3 regions of the Mesorhizobium huakuii genome follow, and region 2 is predicted to be linked to each of the others. Evidence: riboswitches for the same ligand, from Rfam matches in the RefSeq annotation. Region 2 holds a riboswitch; each other region holds the start of a gene.

Region 1 (4,207 bases), 3.1 Mb from region 2:
GAAGGTTCGCCGGCCGGGCCAGCACGCGCGCCAGGATCAGCCGCGCCCGCTCGCCGCCGGACAGCTCGCGCACCGGCGTGCGCGCCTGCTCCGGCTTGAACAGGAAATCCTTCATGTAGGAGACGACATGGCGCTGCTCGCCATTGATGACGAGGTTTTCGCCGCGCCCGTCGGTGAGGTATTGCGCCAGCGTCTCCTGCGGATCGACCGCCTCGCGCTTCTGATCGAGCGTGGCGATTTCCAGATTGGTGCCAAGCCTGATCGAACCGGCGTCCGGTGCCAATTCGCCGGTCAGCATCTTCAAAAGCGTGGTCTTGCCGGCGCCGTTTGGGCCAACGAGACCGACGCGGTCGCCGCGCTGGATGCGGGTCGAGAAGCCTTTGACCACGGTGAGGTCGCCAAAGCTCTTCTCGATGCTCTTCGCTTCGATCACCAGCTTGCCGGATTCGGCGGCGTCGCTCGCCACCATGGTCGCGTTGCCTTCGGCGCCGCGATGACCGCGGAAGCGCTGGCGCATGGTCTGTAACTCGCCAAGGCGGCGCATGTTGCGTTTGCGCCGTGCCGTGACGCCGTAGCGCAGCCAGTGTTCCTCGCGCACGATCTGGCGGCCGAGCTTGTGCTGCTCGCGCTCTTCCTCTTCCAGAACCAGGTCGCGCCATTCCTCGAAATGGCCAAAACCCTTGTCCAGCCTGCGGGTCTGGCCACGATCGAGCCAGACAGTGGCGCGCGACACGCGCTCGAGGAAGCGGCGGTCGTGCGAGATGACGATGAGCGCCGAGGAGGTGCGCACGAGTTCCTCTTCGAGCCATTCGATGACCGACAGGTCAAGATGGTTAGTCGGCTCATCAAGCAGCAGGATGTCGGGCTCCGGCGCCATGACGCGCGCCAGTGCGGCACGCCTGGCCTCGCCGCCGGAGAGATCGCCCGGCCGCTCCTCGCCGGTGAGGCCGAGATGCTCCATCAGATAGCTGGCACGGTAGGGATCATCGGCGGGGCCAAGCCCCGCCTCGACATAGGCGCGCACGGTGGCAAAACCTTCCATGTCGGGCATTTGCGGCAGATAGCGGACCGTCGCCGAAGGCTGGCGGAACACCTCGCCGTCCTGCGGCTCGATCAGGCCAGCGGCGATCTTGAGCAGCGTCGACTTGCCGGATCCGTTGCGGCCGACCAGGGCGATCTTGTCGCCGGCCGAAGCCGTCAAGGCGGCGCCGTCGAGCAGCGGGGTGCCGCCGAAGGTCAGTTTTATCCCGTCGAGATTGAGAAGGGGCGGGGCCATGTCAGCTTTCGGGCAAGGGATAGGGATGAGCGAGCAGCAGCGCGCGGCCGTGGCCGAGGGCGATTTCGAGGCTGCCCCCGGTCTTGTCGAACTTGACCTCGTTGGAGATGGTCAGGGACGAGCCGAAGGCCACCTCGACCTGGCTCAGCGGCCATTTCGCGCCGGTGACGGTCAGGCCGGCAAGTTCGGAAAAGCCGAGGATCGAAAACAGGGTGCCGTCGGCATAATCGAAGCCGGCCGTTCCCAACAGCAGAGGGATACCTTCCTGGGCGCCGCTGGTCAGCAGGACGTCCGTTCCGGCCTCGGCCAGGCGCAGGGCGAGCGCCAGATGCAGGAAAGCGTGGTCGGCGCGCTTGCCGCCGAACGCGCCTGCCAGCACAAGGCGGGTCGCGCCGCGCTCGAGGGCTGCGGCGATCGCCAGTTCACCGTCGGTCTTGTCCTTCTCCGCCGGGAAGGTCTGGCGGGGCACGGCAGCGAGGTCGTCAGGCAGATTGGCCGGCACCGAATCGAAATCGCCCACCCACAGTTCCGGCACAAGGCCGAGCAGCCGGGCATGGCCGATGCCGGCATCCGCGGCGATGACGCGCGAGCCCTCGACCTGGCGGTCGAGCCGGGGCGTGCGGATGAGATCGCCGCCAAGCAGGATGGTGAATGTGCTCATATCTGGTGGCCTGTACCAGCCCGGCAGCGGAAACGGAAGGCCGGCAAACTGCCACTTGCGCGGTTCCTCGGCCGGGCCTATGTGTCGAAACGCTCTAACGGGGTGCCGGACGCGATCTTCGCGGACCGGCTGAGAGGCAATCTCGCCAACCCGCTGAACCTGATCCGGTTTGTACCGGCGGAGGGATTAGACGTTTCGGACAGTCCGACGCCTCAATTCCTTTCAATTCGAACGAAGGAGGCGCCGATGCGCACGCTTTTATACGCTCTTGTCTCAGCCACGGTTGTGGCGCTGTCCGGGCCGGCCTTGGCCAAGGACAAGCTCACCGTCTACACTTATGAGAGCTTCACCGCCGACTGGGGTCCAGGCCCGGTGGTGAAGAAGGAATTCGAGGCCGAATGCGGCTGCGATGTCGAGTTCGTCTCGGTCGCCGACGGTGTCGCCCTGCTCAACCGCGTCAAGCTCGAAGGGGCATCGACCAAGGCCGATATCGTGCTCGGCCTCGACACCAATCTCACCGCCGATGCCAAGGCTAGCGGGTTGTTTGCCCCGCATGGCGCGGTCTCCGATATCAACGTGCCGGGCGGCTGGACGGACGATACGTTTGTGCCCTTCGACTACGGCTATTTCGCTGTTGTCTATGACACGCAGAAGCTGAAGACGCCGCCCAAGAGCCTGAAGGAGCTGGTCGAAGGCAGTGCCGACGACAAGATCGTCATCCAGGATCCGCGCACCTCGACGCCGGGCCTCGGCCTGCTGTTGTGGGTGAAGTCGGTCTATGGCGACAAGGCGCCGGAGGCCTGGGCCAAGCTCAAGACAAAGGTGCTGACCGTGACGCCGGGCTGGAGCGAGGCCTATGGTCTGTTCACCAAGGGCGAGGCGCCGATGGTGTTGTCCTACACGACCTCGCCGGCCTACCACATGGTCGCCGAGAATACCGAGCGCTATCAGGCGGCTTCGTTCGAAGAAGGTGAATATCTGCAGATCGAGGTCGCCGGCATCACCACGACCGGCGCCAAGAACCCGCTGGCGGCAAAATTCATCGCCTTCATGACCGGACCGAAATTCCAGGACGCCATCCCCGAGACCAACTGGATGTTCCCGGCAGGAAAGACCGACAAGCCGCTCAACCCGGCCTTCGACAAACTGGTCAAGCCGACCAAGACCTTGCTGTTCAGCCCCGAAGAGGTTGCCGCCAACCGCAAGGCCTGGGTGGATGAATGGCTGGCGGTGATGAGCAAATGAGCGCGCTTCTCACCCTCCCCCTTGTGGGGAGGGTCGATCCGCGAAGCGGAGCGGGGTGGGGGCTGCGACGCTGAGCACGGCCTCACCCCCACCCCGGCTCGCGGACACCGCTTCGCGGCATCCGCGTTCCGACCCTCCCCACAAGGGGGAGGGTGGAAGGCGCGCGTCCGACCCCCGCATCAGCGCCGGCATCATCGCGCTCGCCGCGATCACACTGCTGATCGGCGGCGCGTTTGCCGGGTTGCTTGTCGAAGGCGCTTATGACCTTTCGGGCGCCTGGGCAGCTTTCGATCCCTATCTCCTACGTGTCGTGCGCTTCACGCTCTGGCAGGCCGCCCTCTCGACCCTGCTTTCTGCCGGCCCGGCGCTGTTCGTGGCGCGTGCTTTGTCGCGGCATCCGCGCTTTTTCGGCCGCGCCTTCATCCTGCAGCTCTTCGCCGTGCCGCTGGCGCTGCCGGCGATCGTCGCGGCGCTCGGAATACTGGCGCTCTATGGCCGCGCCGGCTATTTCGCCGGCCTGTTCAGCGCGATTGGCGGCCAGGGTTGGCCAGGCATTTACGGCCTGTCCGGCATTCTCGTCGCCCATGTCTTCTTCAATCTGCCGCTCGCAACGCGGCTGTTCCTCGAGGCGCTGCAGACCATCCCTGCCGACCAGTGGCGGCTGGCGAGCCAGCTCGGCATGGGGGCGCGGCCGGCGTTCCGGCTGATCGAATGGCCGACGCTGCGCGCCGCTCTGCCCGGCGTCGCCGGGCTGGTCTTCATGCTCTGCATCACGTCCTTCACCATCGTTTTGACGCTTGGCGGTGGGCCGGCCGCGACGACGCTGGAGGTCGGTATTTACCAGGCGCTGCGCTTCGATTTCGATCCAGCTCGGGCTGTCGCCCTGACGATGCTGCAGATCGCGCTCACCTTCGTCGTGGTGCTGGCGCTGACGCGGCTTGGCGCCAATGTCGTCGGCGACACCAACCTGCCGCTTGCGCCGCGCCGCTATCTCTCCGTCAATGGAACCGAAACCACGCTGAACG
Region 2 (4,207 bases):
GAGGATGCTGATCGGGGGATTCTCGGAGCCTCGGTGGATTCGGACGGCTCGCGCTACGGGCTGATTCAGATCCCGGCGGGCGGAAGCAACATCCCGTTCCATGGCGACCTCGACCTCGGGCAAACCCGCATGACGATGACCGACGGCCGCGAAGTGTTCGCCAAGGCCGTCGAGATGATGACCGCCTGCTCGCAGGATGCATTGGCCACAGCCCGGACGCGGCCGCAGGACATCGATCGGTTCGTGCCGCATCAGGCCAATGCCCGCATCTTCGATGCGGTCGGACGAAACCTCGGCATTGCCGATCAAGCAATCGTCAAGACGATCGTCGATTACGGCAACTCTTCCGCCGCGACGATCCCGCTTTCGCTGTCGCTAGCCCATCAGACGGAGCCATTCCGGCAGGGTGAGAAGATTCTTCTGGCGGCGGCGGGTGCGGGTCTTAGCGGTGGTGCTCTCGTCGTCGGCATTTAGCCGACCAAGCGAGCGCGCCAGGACGGATCATGAATGATCTATGGGGCAACAGAGCAATGCGAAAAATAGTCGCCGGCAAGCTGCACGGTATCCACGTCACCGAAGCAAACCTCAACTACCACGGTTCGATAACGCTGGACCCTGACCACTGCGAAGCAGCCGGGATACTGCCGATGGAATTCGTGGAGATATGGAACAAGAATTCCGGTGCGCGGATTTCAACGTATGTGATTCTGGGCGAGCGCGGCTCGCGGTGCTGCATCCTCAACGGTGCTGCCGCCCGCACCTGCCAGCCAGACGACCAGATCATTGTCTGCAACTCCATCTACCTGGACGAAGCGCAGATCACCTCGCTGAAACCGAGGATCGTCACTTTTGACCAGCACAACCACATACGTGACCGCCTGAGCTACTCGGTCGATCTCGACGCACATGGCCGGTACAGGTTTTCCATCCTCGACGAGGCGAATGCGGCTTCGGCCATTCCCGCCCTGGTTTCAGGAGCGTGATTTTGTCCCCGATGCATGCGGGGGTTTTATGCTGGGTTTCATTGGCGGCCGGTCGAAGGCGCCCGAATGCGCTTGACAAGATTGCGCTGGCCCGTCCAACTTAAGGCATTCACCAGGGGAGTCCCGGCAAGGGGCTGAGATACTGCTGGCTTTCGCGGCGCAGTGACCCGTTGAACCTGATCCAGTTCATACTGGCGTAGGGACGGTGCAAGCGCTTTGCGGGAGTTCACGCCCGTGGTCCTGTTTTGAACAGGTCGACAAAAGCGTCTTTTCATCCTTCCGGCACAGAACTGGGTCTCCAATGCATGAGCAAAGGAGCCTCAAGATGAATGCCCTCACCCCCGCCGTGTCGACGGGACCGCTGCCCGCCTCACGAAAAATCCACAAGCCCGGTGCCATCCACCCCCAGATCAGGGTGCCGATGCGCGAAATCTCCGTCCATCCGACAGCCGGCGAGCCGCCCGTCATCGTCTATGATCCGTCCGGCCCCTATACCGACCCGACCGTCGAAACCAGCATCGAAAAGGGCCTCGCCCAGCTTCGCCATGAATGGATTACGGCACGCGGCGATGTCGAAGCCTATGACGGCCGCCATGTCCGGCCGGAAGACAACGGATTCGCGGCGGGCGAGCGCCTGACACCGGAATTTCCCGTCCGCAACCGGCCGCTCAGGGCCAGATCAGGCAAGGCGGTGACACAGCTCGCCTATGCGCGCGCCGGCATCGTCACGCCCGAAATGGAGTTCGTCGCCATCCGCGAGAACCTCGGCCGCGAGGTCCTGCGCGGCAAGCTGCAACGCGACGGCGAAGCCTTCGGCGCATTGATACCGGATTTTGTCACGCCGGAATTCGTGCGCGACGAAGTGGCCCGCGGGCGGGCGATCATTCCAGCCAACATCAATCATCCCGAGAGCGAGCCGATGATCATCGGCCGCAATTTCCTGGTCAAGATCAACGCCAATATTGGTAACTCCGCCGTCACATCGTCGATGGCCGAGGAAGTGGAAAAGATGGTCTGGGCGATCCGCTGGGGCGCCGATACGGTGATGGATTTGTCGACCGGCCGCAACATCCACAACATCCGGGACTGGATCGTGCGCAATGCGCCGGTGCCGATCGGCACCGTGCCGCTCTACCAGGCGCTGGAAAAGGTCGGCGGCATCGCCGAGGACCTGACCTGGGAGGTCTACCGCGACACGCTGGTTGAGCAGGCCGAACAGGGCGTCGACTATTTCACCATCCACGCCGGCGTGCGGCTGCACTACATCCCGCTGACCGTTGACCGCGTCACGGGCATCGTCTCGCGCGGTGGCTCGATCATGGCCAAATGGTGCCTGCACCATCACCGGGAGAGCTTCCTTTACGAGCATTTTGCGGAGATCTGCGACATCTGCCGCGCCTATGACGTGTCTTTCTCGCTCGGCGACGGTCTTCGTCCCGGCTCAATCGCCGATGCCAATGACGCAGCGCAATTCGCCGAACTGGAGACGCTCGGCGAGCTGACGCAGATCGCCTGGGCGAAGGATTGCCAGGTGATGATCGAAGGTCCCGGCCACGTGCCGATGCACAAGATCAAGGAGAACATGGACAAGCAGCTCGCCGTCTGCGGCGAGGCGCCCTTCTACACGCTTGGACCGCTGACCACCGACATCGCGCCGGGCTATGACCACATCACTTCAGGCATTGGTGCTGCCATGATCGGCTGGTTCGGCACCGCCATGCTCTGCTATGTCACGCCCAAGGAGCATCTCGGCCTTCCCGATCGCAACGACGTCAAGATTGGCGTGATCACCTACAAGATCGCCGCGCATGCCGCCGACCTGGCGAAGGGGCACCCGGCGGCGAAAGTCAGAGATGATGCCCTTTCCCGCGCGCGCTTCGAGTTCCGCTGGGAGGACCAGTTCAACCTGTCGCTCGACCCCGAAACCGCACGGTCCTTCCACGACCAGACCTTGCCCAAGGAGGCGCACAAGCTGGCACATTTCTGCTCGATGTGCGGGCCGAAATTCTGCTCCATGCGCATTTCCCACGACATTCGTGCCGAAGCGCAGAAGGAAGGCATGGCGGCGATGGCGGCGAAATACCGCGAGGGTGGCGATCTCTACATGCCGGCTGACAAGACCGGCGTACCGGTCGTGCCAGAGGCTCCCAAACCATCATGAGGGTGCTCGTCAAAGGGGCCGGTGTTGCCGGCATCACCGTCGCTTTCGAACTCGCCATCCGAGGCGCGGCGGTGACCGTGGTCGAGACCCGGCATGGCATCGGCGGCAATGCGTCGTGGTTCGCCGGCGGCATGCTGGCGCCATGGTGCGAGCGTGAAAGCGCGGAGCAGCCGGTGCTGGATCTCGGACGCGACGCTGCCGACTGGTGGGATGCGGTGCTGTCGGGTCAGGTGACACGGGCCGGGACACTGGTCGTGGCCGCGCCGCGTGATGCCGGAGAGCTTGACCGGTTCGCAAGTCGCACGTCGGGGCATCGGCGTGTCGATGAAAGCGAAATTGCGCTCCTGGAACCCGACCTCGCCGGCCGCTTCCCGCGTGGATTGCTCTTCCCCGACGAGGCTCATCTCGACCCACGCCTAGTGATTGCAGCGCTTCATGACAAGCTCGCCACCATGGGTGTCGAATTCCACTTCGGCTGCGATGCCACGCAGGTTTCCGGTTTCGATCGTCAGATCGATTGCACTGGAATGGCAGCGAGCGATGACAGGCTGCGTGGTGTTCGCGGTGAGATGCTGATCCTGCGCACGCCGGACATTTCGCTGTCACGCCCAGTCCGGCTGCTTCATCCGCGCTTTCCACTCTACGTGGTGCCGCGTACCGATCACCGTTTCATGATCGGCGCGACGATGGTTGAAAGCCAGTCCGCCGGACCGGTCACGGTGCGTTCCATGATGGAGCTTTTGGGCGCGGCCTATGCTCTCCATCCGGCCTTCGGCGAGGCTGGCGTCATTGAGACCGGCGCCGGTGTTCGTCCGGCCTTTCCCGACAATCTGCCGCGTGTCGAAATGAGCGGAGACGCCGTCGCGATCAACGGGCTTTATCGCCATGGTTTTCTCCTCGCCCCCGCTATGGCTCGCCAGGCTGCCGACCTGGTTTTCAATCAAGACAGAACCAAGGAGCTCGCTCATGAAACTGATCGTCAACGGCGAAGCGCTTGAGATTGCCGCCACCACGTTGGCGGCGCTGCTTGCCGCGCTCGACTATGAGGGCGATTGGCTGGCGA
Region 3 (4,207 bases), 1.1 Mb from region 2:
CAAAAGCATATCGCGCTCCTGCACCACCGTGCGCAGCAATGCCGCGCGCTGGCGCATGCCGCCCGAAAGCTGTGCCGGGAAATGCCGCTCGAAGCCGGCAAGCCCGAACTCGGCAAACAGCGGCGCGACACGCGCCCGCGCCGCTTTGCGTCTGACGCCTTGCACTTCGAGCCCGAGCGTCGCGTTGTCGAGGATGCGCCGCCACGGCATCAGCGCGTCGCGCTGCGGCATGAAGGCGAAATGCCTGCCATGGTCGTCGAGCGGCGCACCGTCGAACAACATCTCGCCCTCGCCATGCTCGGCACCCGTCAGGAGCTGGAACAGCGTCGACTTGCCGGCGCCCGACGGCCCAAGGATCGAGACGAATTCGCCGGCGCCGACGCTGAGCGAAATATCGGCGAGCACGTCGAGCCCGCCAAACGCTTTGTGCACATGCCGCAATTCGAGCCGGCTCATCCCTGCGCCCCCTTCCCTGCCGGCTGCCGGCCGGCCCGTTCCCAGGGCATGGCGAGGCGCTGCAAGAGCACCGTCAGCCCGAACAGGATCAGCGTGAGCGCGGCACTGACGCCGACAGCGGCCAGAACCAGATCGGGGCGGAAATTGTTCTTGGCGTTGAGCATGTAGATGCCCAGCCCCTTCGCCGCGCCGGCATATTCGGCGAAGATCGCGCCGACCACGGCATAGGTGATGGAGATCCTCAAGCCGGCGAAGAAGTAGGGCAGCGCCGAAGGCAGCCGCGCCAGCACGAAGACGCGCCAGCGCCCCGCCCCCATGGCGCGCAGCATCTGGCCGATCTCGACCTCGGTCGCCTCGTAGCCCTGTACCAGAGCCACCAGCATCGGGAAGAAGGTGACCAGCGCCACCAGCATGATCTTCGGCGCCAGCCCGAAGCCGAACCACAGCACCACCAGCGGCGCGATGGCCACCAGCGGCAAGGTCTGGCTGACGATGAAGACGGGAAACAGCGCGCGGCGCAGCGGCTGGAAGAAGTCGACCAACATCGACAGCGCGAAGGCGGCGCCGAGCGAGCAGGCAAAGCCGATCAGCGTGGCGCGGATGGTGGGAATGGCGTTGTCGATCAGCGCGTCGCGATTGAGCATCGCCTGTTCGAAGACGCGTGACGGCGCCGGCAGAATCGTCGGCTTGATGCCGGAATAGGTGGCGTAGATCTCCCACGTCACAAGGAGCAAGCCGACCGAGATGACGGCGGGTACGGCCTTGGCAAGGGAACCCACGAGCGGGCGTGACGCGACTGATGATGAGACCACGGGCATAACCTTTGACGGGGTCGCGCCGAAGCGCGGCCGGCTTAGACAGCCGACGGGCTGTTGGCCGAAACCGTGACGTCAAGGGTTACGTGGCCGGCGCCTGGCCCGAAGCGGCAGAAAGCCTCGTTCAGCGCCGAAAAGATCGCGCCCGTATCGCCGCGCAGCTTGGTGCAGAAATTCTTGGAGCGATCGTAGACGCCGGACTGTTTCAGGAAATCGATGCAGCCATAAATCTCGTCCATGTGGTCGCCGGCGCCCATCACATAGAGCGAGAATTGCGCCGCCGCCGGCTGGCCGGTGGCAGCAGCTTTGCGCACGGCGGTGATGGCGGCTTCCTTGCGTGGGCCGAGCGGCCCGACAGGTCCGCCAAACGCGTCGGAGCGGCAGATCGGATCGTCCGGCTCGCCCGGGCAGCCGCGCGAAATGGCCGCCGACAGCACGCAATGCTTGCCGCTCCGCGCCGCCGCCACGAACAGGTCGCGCAGCGCCGGGAACAACACTTCGGGCGGCCCGACCAGCAAGGTCGAGATGTCGTCGGTCTCGATCCTGAGCCTGTCCCGGTAGGGATCGAGCGCGCCGAGCGCGCCGAGGATGACGCCGACGAAATCGTCGGCCATGGGATATAGGGAAATCTGTGCGCCTGAAAACATAGCCCGCCTCGCTCCGCTGGTATTACCCAGATCAGCTTCTAGGGTCTGTGGGCTTTGCCGCCCCCGTCTCAGCCCCGACCGTACGGAGCACCCCTGTGGATGGGCGCGTTAAAGCACCATTCGAACCGAAGGGGAAGCCGTTTTTTCAGCGCACCGCGCCAAAAGCATTGCACCAGATCTGGGTAGCGGCGGTCGATCACTGGAGATCCGAGCAAGCCGGCTTCGCCCAACACCGTCGATCCGGCAGCAAGCACCACCTCCACCACACCGGGCGACATGAACTCCGATGCAAGCAAGTCATCGCCATAAACAAAGAAAGCCGCGGGGCATCCGCCCCGCGGCTTTCTTTGTTTCGACATCGCTTCCCAACGATGCGTTTCGCCAAACGTCAGGACGCGGCCTTCTCACGCACCGGCAGCTTCCAGCCCGGCCTGACGAAATGGCAGGTGTAGCCGTTAGGATATTTCTCCAGATAATCCTGATGCTCGGGCTCGGCTTCCCAGAAGGCACCGGCCGGCGCGACTTCGGTGACGACCTTGCCAGGCCACAGGCCGGAGGCATCGACATCGGCGATGGTGTCTTCGGCCACGTGCTTTTGCTCGTCGCTGGTATAGTAGATCGCCGAACGGTAGCTCATCCCGACATCGTTGCCCTGGCGGTTGCGCGTCGTCGGATCGTGGATCTGGAAAAAGCGCTCCAGCAGCGTGCGATAGCTGATCACGGCCGGATCGAAATTGATCTCGATGGCTTCGGCATGAGTGCCGTGATTGCGGTAGGTGGCGTTTGGCACATCGCCGCCGCTATAGCCGACACGGGTGGAGATGACGCCGGGATAGCGCCGTATCAGATCCTGCATGCCCCAGAAACAACCACCGGCAAGCACTGCGCGTTCGATCGAAGTCGCCATGTCACGTCTCCTCAAAAGGCAATTCCATTCGCGTAGCGGTTTCCCGTCCGGAATTGCGCAGACAAAATTGGATTTCCCAATAAATGGGCATTGTCGCCTGCTTCGTCCAGTCGCATGGAGACGAACGCAGCCATGCGCGAACGATATTACGACGCGGCTAAGGGATCGAACCGCTTCAATTACGCGGATGCCGGGTCCGGCTGTCGGCGTCAAGCGGCAGATACCGCGTGCCAGGCGGAATGGCGGCAAAGCTGATTGCCACAGGCGGCGCCGTGCGCGACCAGTTGAAAAGAACGGTCTTGACCGGCCGGTTGCCCAGCCATGTCCGCAACTGCGGCGGCACGCCATGCCCAGGCCAAACCATCAGCATGCCGTGGTCGCGCAAGCGCTGCCTGGTGATCCAGGGCGCGAACCGGGTATCGAGGTCGGTGAAGATCGACGGCTTGTCATAGGCATTGAGGCCCGCGAGCATGGCCAATTGGGTATCGCCGCCGACAATGTCGAGCCGGCCGGGCGCGGCCGCATGCCAAACCGCCTCGGCCTCGTCCGAGATCGGCTGCGCCGGCCAGCAGACGGCGTCGAGGCGCCCCCGCACATTGCAGCCCGTCCAGCGGAGGGTCGCATAGGCGCCCGACATGGTGACGATGCAGAGGAAGGCACAGATCGCCAGCCTTCGCATCTCGATGGCGCCGAGCCGGTGGCCGAGAAAGGCGAGCACCGTAACACCGACAAGATTGTACATCGGCGCCCCCCAGGACTCGCCGGTGCCGGTGAACAACGAGGCCACCATGATCAGGGTCGCCGGCCCAAGCCCCATCCACACGAGATAGACCAGAATGCCGCGTTCGACGGGAGCTTCGGGAGCGGGCGAGCGCCGCAGCAGCCCCGATATCGCCAGCACCAGGAGGAAGCCTGAGAGCCCGGCCAGTTGGACGCCGATATAGTAGAGGCGCGCGCGGTGTTCGGTTACCCACACGTCACGGTCGGCAAAATAGGTCAATGGCAAGAAGTCGATGCGGTAGAGCGCGATGGCCAGCGGCGCCGCAACGGCGAGAAAAACGGCAAGGCCGAGCCATGGCCAAGGCGTCGCCAGCCGGCTGCGCGCGCGCGCGTCGGACAGCAGCCATAGGGCGCCAAAGGCGAGCAGCAGGCCGGTGGAGAACTTGGCATAGAGCCCGACGCCCGACACCAGCCCAAGCGCCAGCCACCAGCCAGGCCCGCCACCACGGCCGGCGCGCCAAAGCAGCCAGCAGATGGCCGCCCAGAACGGCATCTGCGCATAGTCATGATTGAATTGCGGGGTCGGCCAGCCGAAGAAATAGACCGAGGGCATCAAAAGCACGGCAGCCAGCGCCCGGCGTTGCCCGAGTATGTCGCGGGCC

The links. Region 2 has a riboswitch for thiamine pyrophosphate ahead of thiC (phosphomethylpyrimidine synthase ThiC). Riboswitches for the same ligand answer to the same signal wherever they lie in the genome.
Region 1: it holds a riboswitch for thiamine pyrophosphate, as region 2 does, so the genes downstream of both, thiB (thiamine ABC transporter substrate binding subunit) here and thiC (phosphomethylpyrimidine synthase ThiC) in region 2, are expected to answer to the same signal.
Region 3: it holds a riboswitch for thiamine pyrophosphate, as region 2 does, so the genes downstream of both, HB778_RS02090 (Ykof family thiamine-binding protein) here and thiC (phosphomethylpyrimidine synthase ThiC) in region 2, are expected to answer to the same signal.

The regions. Positions count from the first base shown of each region.
Region 1 is NZ_CP050296.1:2,355,383-2,359,589, reverse strand. It holds gene HB778_RS11570 (ABC-F family ATP-binding cassette domain-containing protein) at 1-1,276, opposite strand, end outside; gene HB778_RS11565 (thiamine diphosphokinase) at 1,278-1,937, opposite strand; TPP riboswitch at 2,026-2,140, shown strand; gene thiB (thiamine ABC transporter substrate binding subunit) at 2,184-3,182, shown strand; gene thiP (thiamine/thiamine pyrophosphate ABC transporter permease) at 3,361-4,207, shown strand, end outside.
Region 2 is NZ_CP050296.1:6,418,636-6,422,842, forward strand. It holds gene HB778_RS31345 (beta-ketoacyl-ACP synthase III) at 1-474, shown strand, start outside; gene panD (aspartate 1-decarboxylase) at 531-983, shown strand; TPP riboswitch at 1,088-1,204, shown strand; gene thiC (phosphomethylpyrimidine synthase ThiC) at 1,309-3,144, shown strand; gene thiO (glycine oxidase ThiO) at 3,141-4,142, shown strand; gene thiS (sulfur carrier protein ThiS) at 4,111-4,207, shown strand, end outside.
Region 3 is NZ_CP050296.1:435,295-439,501, forward strand. It holds gene HB778_RS02080 (ABC transporter ATP-binding protein) at 1-456, opposite strand, end outside; gene HB778_RS02085 (ABC transporter permease) at 453-1,274, opposite strand; gene HB778_RS02090 (Ykof family thiamine-binding protein) at 1,310-1,918, opposite strand; TPP riboswitch at 1,909-2,023, opposite strand; gene msrA (peptide-methionine (S)-S-oxide reductase MsrA) at 2,307-2,825, opposite strand; gene HB778_RS02105 (glycosyltransferase family 39 protein) at 3,001-4,207, opposite strand, start outside.